4 regions of the Pseudomonas sp. S2_C03 genome follow, and region 3 is predicted to be linked to each of the others. Evidence: predicted binding sites of a transcription regulator. Region 3 holds the regulator's gene; each other region holds the start of a gene.

Region 1 (4,209 bases), 2.5 Mb from region 3:
GAAGGCAAGTGCGGCGATGCTTCGATGGCAAAAACCGACACCGACGGCGACGGCAAGGTTTCGCGCGCTGAATTCCAGAAAGTCGCACCAAACTCCAACTTCGACAAAATCGACACCAACCACGACGGTTTCATCGATGAGCAAGAGGCGTACGACAACGTCAAAGCCAACTTCGAAGCCAACGGCAAGAAAATGCCAAAAGGCCTGTTCGAACATTTGAAAGACCGCGACGGCGCCTGAGCCTGAAAACGAAAAAGCCGCGCTTTCTCCCCAGAAAGCGCGGCTTTTTTGTTTACGATTTACACCCGGAAGCGCTGGACCATGCCCTGCAAGGTGTTGGCCAATTTTGACAGCTCGTGGCTGGAGGTGCTGGTCTGATCGGCGCCTGTGGCAGAACGCACCGACAGGTCGCGGATGTTCACCAGGTTACGGTCCACTTCCCGTGCCACTTGTGCCTGCTCTTCGGCGGCGCTGGCGATCACCAGGTTACGCTCGTGGATCTCGTGCACCGACGATGTGATAGCGACCAACGCGTCACCCGCCCGTTCTGCCAGTTCCAGGGTGCTGGCGGCGCGCGAGGCACTGGCGTTCATCGATTCCAGCGCCAGGCTCGAACCGCTGCGCATGCCCTGGACCATTTGTTCGATTTCCAGGGTCGATTGCTGGGTACGATGCGCCAGGGCACGTACTTCATCGGCGACCACAGCAAATCCACGCCCGCTCTCCCCAGCTCGCGCCGCTTCAATGGCCGCGTTGAGCGCCAGCAGATTGGTTTGCTCGGCGATGGCCCGAATGACTTCCAGTACCTTGCCAATGTCTTGGGACTGGTTAGCCAGCGATTGCACCAATTCGCCGGTGTGTTGCACTTCACTGGCCAGGGCACTGATGGCGTTTGCCGTTTCGCTGACCCGTTCCTGCCCCAAATGCGCCGATTCACTCGACTGACGGGTCGCATCAGAGGTCGACACTGCATTGCGCGCCACCTCTTCCACCGCCGTGGTCATTTCATTGACCGCCGTGGCCGCCTGCTCGATCTCGTTGTTCTGCGCTTGCAGACCCTGTGTGCTGTCGAGGGTGACGGCGTTCAGTTCATCCGCCGCCGCGGCCAGTTGCGTGGCCGAACCGCTGATGGCTTGCAGGGTTTCGCGCAGGTTTTGCTGCATGGTTGCCAGGGCCTTGAGCAAGCGACTGACTTCATCGTTGCCATGCGTTGCAATCGGCTGGGTCAGGTCACCCTGGGCGACGCTTTCAGCGGCGCCCAGGGCTTCGCTCAATGGACGCACGATGCTGCGGGTCAACAACATGGCCAGCGCCACGGTCGCCAGCGCCGCGAGGGCAATGAACAAGCTGACAATGGTTCGCGACGTTTCGTAGTGCGCTGCAGACTTCTCGCTTTCCACGACGACCTGCTTGGCAAACAGTTCCGCCAGGTCATTGAGTTGCTTGCCGGAACCATCGACCACGGTCTTCATGTCGACCAGCAGCAATTTGGTCAACTCGTCACGGCGCCCCTGCTCGGCCAAGGTGAAAGACTGGGCAATGCCGGTGCGATAGGCCGCGAACGTGGTTTTGAACTGGTCATACAAGGCCCGGCCTTCAGGAGTGTCGACCAAATGGTCATAGGCCGCAATTTTCTCGCCCAGCTCTTTGTCGCGTGTGTCCATCTGGCCGCGGTAGACCGGGATGTTCTTGGGGTCCTGGTCCAGCGCCATGCGCAGGGAAATGGTGCGGATACGCAGCATCAATTCGCGAATTTCGTCACCGCCGCGAATGCTCGGCAACCATTGCTTTTCCACTGCCACCTCGCTTTCGCGGATGCTGGACATCTGCCCCAGGGCGAAGATACCGAGTAACGCCACCAGCACGGCGATCAAAGCGAACCCCAGAGCCGCCCGAGGAGCGATATTCAACTGACGAAGCAACATGACGAGCGACCTTTTTTCTTGTAATGACCAGGAGTTGGGGGTGTTGTTCGGCAGTCCCCCATTGCCTGTTTATCGGCAACTTGTATGACGACTTAAGTGATCACTTTGTCGCAGGCAAAAAAAATCCCCGTATCTTTCGATACGAGGATTTTTAATATGGTCGGGGTAAGGGGATTCGAACTCCTGACATCCTGCTCCCAAAGCAGGCGCGCTACCGGACTGCGCTATACCCCGGTAAAAAAAAGGCACCTTCAAAAGGCGCCTTCTTCGATCAGCGCTTTTGGCCTCTGATCTTAAGATTCGATTCCAGTGTTACCTGGTTTCAAAAATGGTGGGTCGTGTGGGATTCGAACCTACGACCAATTGGTTAAAAGCCAACTGCTCTACCAACTGAGCTAACGACCCAAATATGGTCGGGGTAAGGGGATTCGAACTCCTGACATCCTGCTCCCAAAGCAGGCGCGCTACCGGACTGCGCTATACCCCGGTTTGAAATTGGCTCCGTGACCAGGACTCGAACCTGGGACCCAATGATTAACAGTCATTTGCTCTACCGACTGAGCTATCACGGAACTGCATATTTCAAGTTACAACTTTACAGCTTGTTTCACCTCTTCGACCCGTTCGCATCGCTGCGTTCGTGTGTCTGAGGCGCGCTATTCTACAATCCTAAGCGCCTCTGTCAACCCCCTAAATTGCTTTCAAGTTAATGATTTGCAACTTAATTCAGATTTCTGCCCAGTGAGCTGAAACCCTTCGAGGTGACCTACTGCGGGGCGCACTTTACAAGCCTTTTCCTTTGAGTTCAACAACCTGACGAAAAAAAGGCCCCGCAATGCAGGGCCTTTTCATTTTTGCTACCAGCGGGAATCAGGCGAAGACAATCTCGTCGTTCTCCACCACCCCTTTGGCGACGTCGCCAGGCATGAAACGCCCCGACAGGATCAACTGCGCCAGCGGGTTTTCGATCCAGCGCTGGATCGCTCGTTTGAGCGGCCGTGCACCGTAGACCGGGTCGTAACCCACCGCAATCAGCTTGTCCATGGCCTCTGGGCTCAGTTCCAACTTCAACTCCCGCTCTGCCAGGCGACTGCGCAGACGACCCAGCTGGATCTCGGTGATGCCCGCGATCTGATCCCGCGCCAACGGCTCAAAGATCACCACTTCATCGACCCGGTTGATGAATTCAGGACGGAAGTGGACGGAAATCGCATCCATCACTGCCGCGCGCTGCGCTTCACGATCACCCACCAGCTCCTGGATCTGTGCCGAGCCCAGGTTGGAGGTCATGACGATCACGGTGTTCTTGAAGTCCACGGTGCGGCCATGGCTGTCGGTCAGACGGCCATCTTCCAGCACCTGCAACAGGATGTTGAACACATCCGGGTGGGCCTTCTCGACCTCATCCAGCAGAATCACCGAATAAGGCTTGCGACGTACCGCTTCGGTCAGGTAACCGCCCTCTTCATAGCCCACGTAGCCCGGTGGCGCACCGATCAGTCGAGCAACGGAGTGCTTCTCCATGAACTCGGACATGTCGATCCGCACCATCGCCTCTTCGGTATCGAAGAGGAATTCGGCCAGCGCCTTGCACAGCTCGGTTTTACCGACACCGGTCGGGCCGAGGAACATGAACGAGCCGCTTGGGCGATTCGGGTCGGAGAGCCCCGCGCGTGAGCGCCGCACCGCATTGGACACCGCGACCACCGCCTCTTCCTGGCCGATGACGCGCTGGTGCAACAGACTTTCCATTTTCATCAGCTTGTCGCGCTCACCTTCGAGCATTTTCGACACCGGAATGCCGGTCCACTTCGACACGACTTCAGCGATCTCTTCCTCGGTGACCTTGCTGCGCAGCAACTGGTTCTCACTGTGACCATGCTGGTCGACCATTTGCAGGCTGCGCTCCAGGTCCGGGATGACCCCGTATTGCAGCTCGGCCATGCGGTTCAGGTCACCTTTGCGCCGGGCCGCTTCCAGTTCCTGGCGGGACTGCTCGATTTTCTGCTGGATCTGCGCGGAGCCCTGGACTTCGGCTTTCTCCGAGTTCCAGATTTCCTCCAGGTCCGAATACTCGCGCTCGTGACGAACGATTTCTTCCTGGAGCTTTTCCAGGCGCTTGATTGCCGCTTCGTCGCTTTCTTTCTTCAGTGCCTGGGACTCCACCTTCAACTGGATCAGCCGGCGTTCAAGACGGTCCAGCACTTCCGGCTTGGAGTCGATTTCCATGCGGATACGGCTCGCCGCTTCGTCGATCAGGTCGATGGCCTTGTCGGGCAACTGA
Region 2 (4,209 bases), 3.0 Mb from region 3:
GTGATGCGTTCGAGCATGGCCCCAGCTTCGGTCACTTGCTGCACGCTTTCTTCGCTGCGCGATTGACCGCTTTCAATGGCGTGTGCCGCATCAACCGCGCCGGTCTGCACGGTTTCGATAATCTGATTGATCTCGATGATCGAGGCCGCCGTCCGTTGCGCGAGGCTGCGCACTTCATCGGCCACCACGGCAAAACCACGCCCGGCTTCACCGGCGCGGGCGGCTTCGATGGCGGCGTTGAGCGCCAGCAGGTTCGTCTGCTCGGCGATGCCGCGAATCACTTCCAGGACCTTGCCAATGCGACCGCTGTCCGTTTCCAACTGGCGGATGACTGTCGCCGTGTTGGCGATTTCACCACGCATGCGGGTGATGGTGTGGATGGTGCCCTGCATGACTTTTTCGCCCTGCTGCGCGGACTGGTCGGCATCGTCGGCAGCACGCGCGGCATCGGCGGCATGGCGCGCGACTTCCTGGGCGGTGGCCGACATCTCGTTCATGGCCGTCGCCACCTGGTCGGTGCGGCTGAACTGCTCGTTGGTCCCGCTGGCCATAAGCCCGGCAATTGATTTCAACTCGCCGCTGGCGCTGTCCAGATCCCGGGTGCTGACCTGCAAACGGCTGAAGGTGTCAGCGAGGAAATCGCGCAGGGTATTGGCCGCCGTGGCCAGTTTACCCAGCTCATCCTGGCGACTGCTGTTCACCCGATCGGCGAACTTGCCCTGACTCAGTTGCGCCACGTACTCGATCAGTTTCTGGATCGGCGCCACCAGATTGCGGTTGACCAGCCACAGGCTCAACAGGCCGATCAAAAGCCCCGACACCAGCATCACAATGATACCCAGCAACACAGTGCGATTGGCGCTGGCGCTGATCAGCACCGACTGCTCATTACCCAGTTTGCGCAACTCACCCACCAGCTCGCTCATCTGTTCGCTGGCAGCCCGGTCCACCCCCTTGACCGCCGCGTCACCCGCCGCAGGATCGCCACCCGAAGCGACGTACGCATCACGACCCTTCTGATACGCAGCGCCAAGCAAACGGTGCTCGTCACGCAGGCGCTCAATGCGGGTTTTCAGTGACGACTCGATGCCCTTCTGCCCAGCCAGTTCGCCGAGGATGCCTTGCACGTCACGCTGACGGTCTTCGAATTGTTTCCAGTACTTGTCCAGGTCCGCCGGTTGCTTACCGCGCAGCAGTACGTTTTTCCATTCCTGGACCTGGATCTTGAATTGCAGGTTGGCCTCATCGATCAACTGCGAGGTGTGCAGCGGGCCTTCGATCAGGTTTGCGTAGCTCTGCACGCCATTGGACAGGAAGTGAAAGCACGCCAGCGCGATCAACAACATCGCCAACAGGCTGCCACTCAGCAGGGCGAGAATTTGCGCTCTCAAGGACTTTTGCACAGACATCGGAAGATCTCATGACAGGAATTCGGCACGTGCCAGAGGACACGTGAAAGGGGTGCGGACATCCTGTCTGCGACAGTTGCCACACGCCAAAGGCGCGCAACTTAACCCATGCGTAATCGGCGCACTAGAGCGGTTCTTGATGAAAACCCGACCATCGGTAGAGCAATCGTTTGCGACCTCCGACTGTCACAAAAACGTCATCTTGGCTTGCGATGATTCGGCTCAAGTGAACCTGTGAAACCCGCGACAGGCGCCCTCCTCGCAGCGAGCCTTCATGAACCACAGCATCGACCAAAGTCATCGCGACCCGGACCTGTTCGGTCTGCTTTATGGTTTCAGTTTTCGTCCCGGCGAACGTGGTCGTGAGATCGATTCGGCGATGGCGTTGCAACGCCTGCAACAGGCCGAGGACAGCGAGGAATTTCTCTGGCTGCACCTCAACCTCGCCCATGCGGCGTGCGAGCGATGGATGAAAAATCATCTGGAATTGCCCGACGAATTTTTCGAAGCCTTGCATGAAGGTTCACGCTCGACGCGCATCGAACATGTCGACTCGGCGCTGCTGGCGGTGGTCAACGACGTGGTGTTCAACCTCAGCAGCATGGTCTCTTCCGACGTGTCCACGCTGTGGGTGTGCGTGCGCAGCCGCCTGATCATCAGTGCGCGCCTGCAACCGTTGCATTCGGTGGACAAGCTGCGCTCTTCGGTGAAGGCCGGCGAGCGCTTTCGCTCGCCGCTGGAGTTGCTGGTGCACCTGTTGCGCGACCAGGGCGAAGTGCTGACCCAGATCGTGCGCAAGACCAGCCAGAGTGTCGATCAGATCGAAGATGAGTTGCTGTCTTCGCGCCTGTCGACCAATCGCGCGGAACTGGGCACCAATCGCCGCGTGCTGGTGCGCCTGCAACGGCTGCTGGCCCTGGAGCCGGGCTCGTTGCTGCGCCTGCTCAACCGCCCACCGCCCTGGCTGCAGAAGGAAGACGTGAAGGAGTTGCGCAAATCCACCGAGGAGTTTGCGCTGATCATCAACGACCTCACGGCGCTCGGCGAGCGGATCAAGCTGTTGCAGGAAGAGATCGCCGCCAACCTCAATGAACAGAGCAACCGCACGCTCTTCACCCTGACCGTGGTGACAGTGCTGGCCCTGCCGATCAACATCATCGCCGGTTTCTTCGGCATGAACGTGGGCGGCGTGCCGCTGGCCGGTGACCCGGAGGGGTTCTGGATCCTGGTGGCGCTGGTGGTGACGTTTACCGTGATTGCCGGGCGCTGGGCGTTTCGCAAGCGCCAGGATTATTGAGCCCTCAAATCGACTTCAACAGGGTCCCCTGTGGGAAGGTCAGGCACCCACAGGGTTTGGCGTCGATCACAAACCTCAACGACACCCGATAACCTGTGGGAGCGGGCTTGCCCGCGATGAGGGTCGCCAGCCCACCTCACTCCAACCCCTTGATCCGCGCCTCGATAAACCGCCGCTCCGGCGCCTGCCGGGTCAACGCCAGCGCCCGCTCATACGCCGCTCGCGCATCCGTAACCCTGCCCAACTGCCTACAGAACTCCGCGCGCGCCGAATGCGCCAAGTGGTAGTCCTGCAAATCGCCCCGGGCCAGGATCGCCTCGATCAAGGTCAGGCCTGCCAACGGACCATCGCGCTTGGAAATTGCCACCGCGCGATTCAGTTCGATCACCGGCGAAGGCCCCCCCGCCAGCAGCACGTCATACAGACCGACGATCTGCGCCCAGTCGGTCTGCGCGGCGGTGCTCGCCTCAGCGTGCACCGCCGAAATGGCCGCTTGCAGGCAATACGGCCCAAAACCATCCAGCCCCAGCGCCCGCTCAATCAACGCACAGCCCTCGGCGATCATCGTCGCGTCCCAGAGCGAACGGTCCTGCTCATCCAGCAGGATCAGTTCCCCACTGGACGATGTTCGCGCCTTGCGCCGTGACTCATGCAACAACATCAGCGCCACCAGGCCCAGCACCTCAGGCTCGGGCAACAACTCCATCAACAGGCGCCCGAGGCGGATCGCCTCGCGCGTCAGCTCTTCCCGGGTCAATTCGGCGCCCATGGACGCCGAGTACCCTTCGTTGAACACCAGGTAAATCACCCGCAGCACGCTGTCCAGTCGCTCGGGCAATTCAGCCAGGGTCGGCACTTGGTAGGGTATCTTCGCGTCACGGATTTTCGCCTTGGCGCGCACGATGCGCTGGGCGATGGTGGCCGGCGCACAGAGAAACGCCCGGGCGATTTCCTCGGTGGTCAGGTCGCAGACTTCACGCAAGGTCAGCGGCACCTGGGCGTCCGCCGCCAGGGCCGGGTGGCAGCAGGTGAAGATCAGGCGCAGGCGATCGTCTTCCACATCGTCGTCACTCCAGTCGCTGTGTTCCAACGCCTCGGCCTGTGCGATCAGCAACGGCCGGGACGCAGCAAACCGTGCACGCCGACGCAGCACATCGATCGCCTTGAAGCGCCCGGTGGACACCAGCCAGGTGCGCGGATTGTCCGGCACGCCGTCGCGCTGCCAGCGTTCGACCGCAACGAAAAACGCCTCGTGCAGCGCCTCTTCCGCCAGATCGAAGTCCCCGAGCAAACGAATCAGGGTCGCCAGGATGCGCCGCGAGTCCTGGCGGTAAACCTGTTCGACCCGTGCCTGGACTGACACCCCGCTCATCGGTCCCGCATGCCTTAGCGCTCCAGGTTCAATTGACGAACGGGCCGCACCTCGACGCAACCCACCCTGGCCGCCGGAATGTGCCCAGCGACCTGCAGGGCCTCATTGAGGTCCTTGGCATCGATCAAATA
Region 3 (4,209 bases):
GTTGTCGGTGATGTCGCCTGATTCGGCTTGCGCCGCTGCTTGTGGCTCTTCAGCCACGGCTGCAACCGGCGCGGCCTCATCAGCCGATTGCGGTTCGGCCAGACGAGCCAGCGCGGCGAGCAATTCAGGCGTAGCAGCCGTAATCGGGCTACGGTCGCGAACTTCGCTGAACATGCTGTTCACCGAGTCCAGTGCTTCGAGAACCACGTCCATCAATTCCGAGTCGACGCGACGTTCACCCTTGCGCAGGATGTCAAACACGTTCTCGGCGATGTGACAGCACTCCACCAGCTCATTGAGCTGGAGGAAGCCGGCGCCCCCTTTTACAGTGTGAAAACCGCGAAAAATTGCATTGAGCAAGTCCGCATCATCAGGTCGACTTTCCAGCTCGACCAGCTGCTCGGACAGTTGCTCTAGAATCTCGCCGGCCTCAACCAGGAAATCCTGAAGGATCTCTTCATCGGCGCCGAAGCTCATTAATGGTGTGCTCCTAACAGAACAGGTCTAATAAAACCTAAAATCCAAGGCTGGATAGCAAATCGTCCACATCGTCCTGACCGGACACAACGTCTTCTCTTTTATCGGCATGAATCTGCGGACCTTCACCCTGAGAGAGATGTTTTTGTGGATCTTTTTCTGCAAGCATCGCTTCCCGGTCATGTTCGATGCCCGCAAAGCGGTCCACCTGACTGGCCATGAGCACAAGTTTGAGCAGATTGGTTTCAACGTCCGTGACCAATTGCGTCACACGCTTGATCACCTGACCGGTGAGATCCTGGTAATCCTGCGCGAGCAGAATGTCGTTGAGGTTGCTCGATACCGCCCGGTTGTCCTTGCTGCTGCGAGCCAGGAAACCGTCGACACGCCGCGCCAGTTCGCGAAACTCTTCGGCCCCGACTTCGCGGCGCATGAAACGCCCCCAGTCCGTGCTCAATGCCTGGGCTTCATCGCCAAGGCTGTTGACCAGAGGCGTTGAGCTTTCGACCAGATCCATGGTGCGGTTCGCAGCGGCCTCGGTCAGCTTGACAACATACCCCAGGCGCTCGGTGGCATCCGTGATCTGGGACACTTCCTCGGCTTGCGGCATGTGCGGATCAATCTGGAAATTGACGATCGCGCTATGCAATTCGCGGGTGAGCTTGCCCACTTCCTGATACAGGCCGCGGTCACGGGTCTGATTGAGCTCATGGATCAGTTGTACCGCGTCACCGAACTTGCCTTTTTCAAGGCTTTCGACCAATTCGACCGCGTGTTTTTTCAGGGTCGACTCGAACTCGCCCTGTGAAGATTCTTTGTGGTCCATAGCTCCCCCGTGGCGCGGTGACTCAACCGATGCGTTCGAAAATCTTCTCGATTTTTTCTTTCAACGCCTGGGCCGTGAAGGGTTTGACGACATAACCGTTTACACCGGCCTGGGCAGCTTCGATGATCTGCTCGCGCTTGGCTTCTGCAGTGACCATCAATACCGGCAGGTGCTTGAGTTTTTCGTCGGCGCGCACGTGGCGCAGCAGATCGATACCGGTCATGCCAGGCATGTTCCAGTCGGTTACCAGAAAGTCGATGCTTCCGCTGTTGAGAACCGGAATGGCGGTGATGCCATCGTCAGCCTCAACCGTGTTGGTGAACCCAAGGTCACGCAACAGGTTCTTGATGATCCGCCGCATCGTTGAAAAGTCATCAACGATGAGGATTTTCATGTTCTTGTCCAATTCGACCTCCAAGCAGTCTTAAACGCGCCCAGCACCTGGACGCGCCATTTCAATCAATTCGGCAGAGCACTCAATGACTGTCTGGAGCACAACAGATCGAGACCGGCACGGTTCAACCCCGCACCAGCCACGTTCGCAGTGTCCCCACACTGCCTTCAGCGCGCTCGCCACTCCCCCAAACGCCCCCGCAAACGGGCCGCGCACTGGCTGTGTAACTGGCTGACCCGAGATTCGCTGACCCCCAGGACCTCACCGATTTCCTTGAGATTCAACTCTTCGTCGTAGTACAGCGCCAACACCAGTCGCTCGCGCTCCGGCAAATTGGCAATCGCGTCCGCCAGCGCCGCCTGGAAGCGTTCGTCTTCCAGATCGCGTGACGGCTCGAGATGAGCACTCGCGCCATCCTCATGCAGCCCTTCGTGTTCGCCGTCCTGCAAAAGATCGTCGAAACTGAATAACCGGCTGCCCAGGGTGTCGTTCAAAATCCCGTAATAATCATCGAGACTCAATTGGAGTTCGGCCGCAACTTCGTGATCTTTAGCGTCACGGCCGGTTTTAGCTTCAATCGAGCGAATTGCGTCGCTGACCATGCGGGTATTGCGGTGAACCGAGCGTGGCGCCCAATCCCCTTTGCGCACTTCATCAAGCATGGCGCCACGGATTCGAATGCCCGCGTACGTCTCGAAACTGGCGCCTTTGCTGGCGTCGTATTTGGTGGACACTTCCAGCAGGCCGATCATCCCGGCCTGGATCAGGTCTTCGACCTGAACACTGGCCGGCAGGCGCGCCAACAAGTGATACGCAATGCGTTTGACCAGTGGCGCGTAACGCTCGATCAGCTCGTACTGCGCGTAACGCGCCGATTTCTTGTAGAGGTTGTAACCGCTGGCGGTCATAGCACGGGTCCTGCCGTTTGTTGCACGAGGCGCTCGACGAAAAACTCCAGGTGCCCGCGCGGGTTGGCGGGCAGTGGCCAGGTATCGACCTTCTGTGCAATGGCCTTGAAAGCCAGCGAGCACTTGGAACGCGGGAAAGCTTCATAAACAGCGCGCTGCTTCTGGACGGCCTTGCGTACGCTTTCGTCGTAGGGCACCGCGCCGACGTATTGTAGGGCGACGTCAAGGAAACGATCCGTGACCTTTGTCAACTTGGCGAACAGGTTGCGCCCTTCCTGAGGGCTCTGGGCCATGTTGGCCAGGACGCGGAAACGGTTCATGCCGTAATCACGGTTGAGCAGCTTGATCAGAGCGTAAGCGTCAGTGATGGACGTTGGCTCGTCGCAGACCACCAGGAGGACTTCCTGGGCGGCGCGGACAAAACTGACTACCGAGTCACCAATACCCGCAGCGGTATCGATCACCAGCACATCGAGGTTGTCGCCGATATCGCTGAACGCCTGAATCAGGCCGGCATGCTGGGCCGGGCTCAGGTGCACCATGCTCTGTGTGCCGGAGGCGGCGGGAACGATGCGGATGCCGCCGGGGCCTTGCAACAATACGTCACGCAGCTCGCAGCGGCCCTCGATCACGTCGGCCAGGGTGCGTTTGGGTGTCAGGCCCAGCAGAACGTCGACGTTCGCCAGCCCCAGATCGGCGTCCAGCAGCATGACCCGCCGGCCTAGCTCCGCTAGAGCCAGGGACAAGTTCACTGACACGTTAGTCTTGCCGACGCCACCCTTGCCGCCGGTCACCGCGATCACCTGTACGGGATGCATGCTGCCCATGTTATTTCTTTACCTTGTCTTGCATAGACGGAGGCCACATGACTGGCTGCGCGTTCGCAACTGGAACAATGCCTGGCAGACCATCGATGTAGGTACAAAAACTGTTCACCTCAGCCAACCTGCTTGGTCGGACTGTGGTAGATGTCAGCGAACATGTCAGCCATGGCTTCTTCGCTGGGTTCTTCCTGCATTTGCACGCTGACGGCGCGACTGACCAACTGATGACGGCGCGGCAAATGCAAGTCATCCGGAATACGTGGTCCATCGGTGAGGTAAGCCACCGGCAATTCATGACTGATTGCCAGGCTCAACACCTCGCCCAAACTAGCCGTTTCATCCAGTTTAGTCAGGATGCAGCCTGCCAGCCCGCAGCGCTTGTAACTATGATAAGCGGCCGTTAGAACCTGCTTCTGGCTGGTGGTTGCGAGCACCAGGTAATTTTTTGCCCGGATGCCACGACCGGCCAGGCTTTCAAGCTGCATGCGCAGCGCTGGATCGCTGGCCTGGAGGCCGGCGGTATCGATCAACACCACGCGCTTGCGCAGCAACGGATCCAGTGCCTGAACCAGGGACTGGCCCGGATCGACGTGGGTTACCGAGACGTTGAGAATGCGCCCCAGGGTCTTGAGTTGCTCCTGGGCACCGATGCGGTAGCTGTCCATGCTCACCAGGGCAATGCTCTGCGCGCCGTACTTGAGCACGTAGCGGGCCGCCAGTTTGGCCAGGGTGGTGGTCTTGCCCATGCCGGCCGGACCGACCATGGCAATCACGCCTCCT
Region 4 (4,209 bases), 930 kb from region 3:
ACCGAAGGCCGCACCCTGTCCTGGCTCATCGCCCAAACACCACAGCCACATGTGCTGGGCCTGTTCGCGTTTGGCGACACCCTCAAGCCTGGCGCGTTGCAAACGGTGCAACAGCTGCGCAGCCGCCAGATCAGCAGTCACTTGCTGACCGGTGACAATCGCGGCAGCGCCAGGGTGGTGGCCGAATCGCTGGGCATCGAGGATGTCCACGCCGAGGTACTCCCCGCCGATAAAGCCGCCACCGTCGCGGCACTGAAGAAAACCGCCGTGGTGGCCATGGTCGGCGACGGCATCAACGACGCCCCTGCCCTGGCCGCCGCCGACATCGGCATCGCCATGGGGGGCGGCACCGACGTGGCCATGCACGCAGCCGGGATCACCCTGATGCGCGGCGATCCACGCCTGGTGCCCGCCGCGCTGGAGATCAGCCGAAGGACCTACGCGAAAATTCGCCAGAACCTCTTCTGGGCCTTCGTCTATAACCTGATCGGTATCCCGCTGGCGGCTTTCGGTTTTCTCAACCCGGTGCTGGCCGGTGCGGCGATGGCGCTGTCGAGCGTCAGCGTGGTGAGCAATGCGCTACTGTTGAAAACCTGGACACCCAAGGACCTGGAGGACATCCGATGAACATCGGCCAAGCAGCCCGCCAAAGCGGCCTGAGCGCGAAGATGATCCGCTACTACGAGTCCATCGGATTGCTCAAGGCGGCCCATCGCACTGACAGTGGCTATCGGCTGTACGGCGATGACGACTTGCATACCCTGGCGTTTATCAAACGCTCCCGGGACCTGGGGTTCTCCCTGGAGGAGGTCGGCAAGCTGCTGGCCCTGTGGCAGGACCGCCAGCGTGCCAGTGCCGACGTGAAGGCGCTGGCGCGCCAGCACATCGAGGAGCTGGAGCAGAAGATCCGCGAACTGGGACAGTTGCGCGATACCCTGCAGGACTTGGTAGAGCATTGTCAGGGCGATCACCGGCCCGATTGCCCGATCCTGAAGAACCTGGCTTCGGGGTGTTGTGCCTGAGGTTGCTCATTGCCTGGGAGGCCGCCATCGCGGGCAAGCCCGCTCCTACAGTGATCTGATGAGCACTGAAAATCCTCTGTGGGAGCGGGCTTGCCCGCGATGAGGCCCTCAAAGACACCACCCCACCAAAACCATGCCCACAAAAAACCGGCCGAAGCCGGCTTCCTGATTCAACCCCTCACTGCAACCAAGGCGGTGGTGGCTCCTCGCCCCCCTTGCTCGGTGGCGCATCATCCGCCGCGCGGGCCGCCTGCTTGCGCTCTTCTTCACGGCGCGCCGCTTCGATTTCACGCATGACCCCGCCAACATCGGCCAGTTCTTCCGTATCGGCAAACTCCCCGGTCAGGACACTGCTCGGCTGCAAGGTGCCAGCCTCGTACAACGCCCACATTTCCTTGGCGTAACGGGTCTGTTTCAGCTCCGGGGCAAACCGCCCGAAGTAGGACGCCATGTTGCCCACATCCCGCTCCAGCATGCTGAACGCGTGATTGTTACCTGCAGCGTCCACCGCTTGCGGCAGGTCAATGATCACCGGACCGGTCGGCGTCAGCAGCACGTTGAACTCCGACAGGTCACCGTGCACCAGGCCAGTACACAGCATGAGCACGATCTGGGAGATCAGGAACGCGTGATATTCACGTGCCTGGTCCGGTTCCAGCACCACATCGTTCAAGCGTGGCGCGGCATCGCCGTATTCGTCGGCCACCAATTCCATCAGCAACACGCCTTCGAGGAAGTCGTACGGCTTGGGCACTCGCACGCCGGCATTGGCCAGACGGAACAGCGCCGCCACTTCGGCGTTCTGCCAGGCGTCTTCGGTCTCCTTGCGGCCAAACTTGGAGCCTTTGGCCATGGCTCGGGCCTGCCGACTGTTGCGGACCTTGCGGCCTTCCTGATACTCGGCCGCCTGGCGGAAACTGCGTTTGTTCGCCTCCTTGTAGACCTTCGCGCAACGCAACTGATTGCCGCAGCGCACTACATAAACAGCTGCTTCTTTACCACTCATCAGTGGGCGCAGCACCTCGTCGACCAGACCGTCCTCGATCAGGGGTTCAATGCGTTTTGGAGTCTTCATCAGCTTTTATTCTGGGTCCTTTATTACCAAACACGCGAAAGTCATTCGTTATACGGCAATCCACTCATTGGCGGGAGGGGGTTGCCGACCTGTGAACGATGCAGATGCACACAATGTGCCGAAAAAACCGGCCAGTTGCGTTGAGGTTCATAGACCATCAAGGATCATAGCCGAGCCCGCTGCCCTCGTTGAAGAAGGGGCGCGAGGGCATTGGCGACAGAGTTCGACATACCGCAGCGACTCCTTTCGTAGGATTTTTTCCATCATTCCTCAATTTCCCGCGCGAGCAGCCGAAGTCTTCAGTAACAAAGTGAATTGTCCGACGATCTCTTCCTTAAAAGAAGACGTCGCACCCAGGATCGGGTTCAACAATACCGTTTACGGCTGCCAATAATTCCGCGAGTCCTCTGCACTGCGTGGGTTACAAGAAAATATGGAGCGCGGATGAACATCAAACAGAAGTTGACATGGGCTTTTGCAATCATCGCCTGCTTGCCCGTGGTACTGGTCGCCACGCTGGTGGTGCTGAATCTTCGCGGTGACGCCAAGGACGATTTCGTCGACGGCAGTGGCCGTGAGATTCGCCAGGTCGCCAACGCCATGCAGTTGTTTTTCGACGGTATCAGCCAGAACGTCGAGTACCTGGCGAACCAGCCATTGGTGAAAAATGCCGATGCCAGCGTGAAAAGCCGCGTCAGCGCTGATGCTGCCCAGATTCCCGATACCGAAATCGACACCAAGCTGTTTGAACTGTTTTCCGCGCTGGCCGCCAGCCATCCAGCTTACGCCTACGTGTCCTACGGCCTGTCCAGTGGCGGTTATGCGTTCTGGCCGGGCGACGCAAAAATGTCCAACTACGACCCGCGCATTCGCCCCTGGTACAAGACGGCCATGGCCAACCCGGGCAAGACCGTGCGCACCGAGGCCTATTACTGGGCAGGCGATGACGCCGTGCTGGTGAGTACTGTTCGTGCCGTGGCCAACCAGTTGGGTGCCCAGGGTGGCGTGGTCAACATCGACGTATCGCTCAAGCAACTCACCGAGATCGTCAAGCAGATCAAACTGGGTGAAACCGGTTACCTGATGCTGCTGGAAAACAACGGTACCGTGCTGGTGGACCCGAAGCAGCCAGAACATAACTTCAAGGCCTTGGGCAGCCTCGGCGACGGTTACGCGCAACTGGCCAAGGCTGGCAAAGGACTGGTCGAGGTTGAGCTGAATGGCGAGCGCTACATGGCCAATGTCTGGCCGTCCGAGCAACTGGGCTGGACCTTCATCGGTCTGATCAAGCAAAGCGAAGTGATGAGCTCCGCGACCCAATTGACCTGGTTGATCGCCATCATCGCTGCCGTGCTGGCCGTGCTGTTTGCCGTAGTCGGGGCCAGTTTCGCCAGCCTTATCGTACGCCCGATCCGCAGTGTGGCCAGTGGCCTGGAAGGTATCGCCCAGGGTGAAGGCGACCTGACCCGGAGCCTGCAAATCCGTGGCCGCGATGAAACCGCGCAACTGGCCAACTGGTTCAACCAGTTCCTGGCGGCAATTCGCAACCTGATCCAGAGCATTGGCGGCGCCGCGAGCAAGATCCTTGACACCTCCAAGAGCTCCACGCAGGTGTCCCACGACATGGCCGAAGCGGCCGGGCGCCAGCGTGAAGCCGTGGACATGGTTTCCACCGCGTTCCACGAAATGGTCGCCACCGCCAACGAAGTCGCACGCTCTTGCAGTCAGGCCGCCGAGTCGGCCGACAGTGGCCAGCGCCAGGCCCATGAAGGTCAGTTGCAGATCGACGCGGCGGTCAATAGCGTGGATCGCCTGAGTCAGGAAATCGAACAATCGGCGCAATCGATGCAACAACTGGAACGTGACAGCAACGACATCCAGTCGATTCTCGGGACGATCCGTTCGATTGCCGAACAGACCAACCTGCTGGCCCTCAACGCCGCCATCGAAGCGGCCCGGGCCGGTGAGCAGGGTCGCGGCTTTGCGGTGGTGGCCGACGAAGTGCGCGCGCTGGCCAAGCGTACCGCCGACTCCACGGCGGAAATCGACGGCCTGTTGGGCAACCTCGCCAAGCGCACCAGCGAAGTGACGCAACAGATGCATGCGAGCCTG

What was found. The regulator FliA, encoded in region 3, starts transcription of late flagellar genes. The targets are predictions, from matches to a motif close to CTAAAGTTTNNNNNNNNNNNGCCGNTAA.
Region 1: a site for FliA is predicted at 1,995-2,022, ahead of AB4N64_RS29010 (methyl-accepting chemotaxis protein). Genes of this name have one in related genera too.
Region 2: a site for FliA is predicted at 1,523-1,550, ahead of AB4N64_RS02345 (methyl-accepting chemotaxis protein). Genes of this name have one in related genera too.
Region 4: a site for FliA is predicted at 2,367-2,394, ahead of AB4N64_RS21835 (methyl-accepting chemotaxis protein). Genes of this name have one in related genera too.

The regions. Positions count from the first base shown of each region.
Region 1 is NZ_CP162766.1:6,279,767-6,283,975, reverse strand. Features, by position in the region: gene AB4N64_RS29015 (HvfA family oxazolone/thioamide-modified RiPP metallophore) at 1-240, shown strand, start outside; gene AB4N64_RS29010 (methyl-accepting chemotaxis protein) at 300-1,925, opposite strand; tRNA gene AB4N64_RS29005 (tRNA-Pro) at 2,083-2,159, opposite strand; tRNA gene AB4N64_RS29000 (tRNA-Lys) at 2,255-2,330, opposite strand; tRNA gene AB4N64_RS28995 (tRNA-Pro) at 2,336-2,412, opposite strand; tRNA gene AB4N64_RS28990 (tRNA-Asn) at 2,422-2,497, opposite strand; gene clpB (ATP-dependent chaperone ClpB) at 2,796-4,209, opposite strand, start outside.
Region 2 is NZ_CP162766.1:500,599-504,807, reverse strand. Features, by position in the region: gene AB4N64_RS02345 (methyl-accepting chemotaxis protein) at 1-1,409, opposite strand, end outside; gene AB4N64_RS02340 (transporter) at 1,684-2,706, shown strand; gene AB4N64_RS02335 (RNA polymerase sigma factor) at 2,843-4,078, opposite strand; gene AB4N64_RS02330 (YciI family protein) at 4,093-4,209, opposite strand, start outside.
Region 3 is NZ_CP162766.1:3,787,134-3,791,342, forward strand. Features, by position in the region: gene AB4N64_RS17475 (chemotaxis protein CheA) at 1-477, opposite strand, end outside; gene AB4N64_RS17480 (protein phosphatase CheZ) at 515-1,303, opposite strand; gene AB4N64_RS17485 (chemotaxis response regulator CheY) at 1,326-1,697, opposite strand; gene fliA (RNA polymerase sigma factor FliA) at 1,865-2,605, opposite strand; gene fleN (flagellar synthesis regulator FleN) at 2,602-3,432, opposite strand; gene flhF (flagellar biosynthesis protein FlhF) at 3,543-4,209, opposite strand, start outside.
Region 4 is NZ_CP162766.1:4,714,935-4,719,143, forward strand. Features, by position in the region: gene AB4N64_RS21820 (heavy metal translocating P-type ATPase) at 1-627, shown strand, start outside; gene cueR (Cu(I)-responsive transcriptional regulator) at 624-1,022, shown strand; gene AB4N64_RS21830 (PA4780 family RIO1-like protein kinase) at 1,201-2,097, opposite strand; gene AB4N64_RS21835 (methyl-accepting chemotaxis protein) at 2,542-4,209, shown strand, end outside.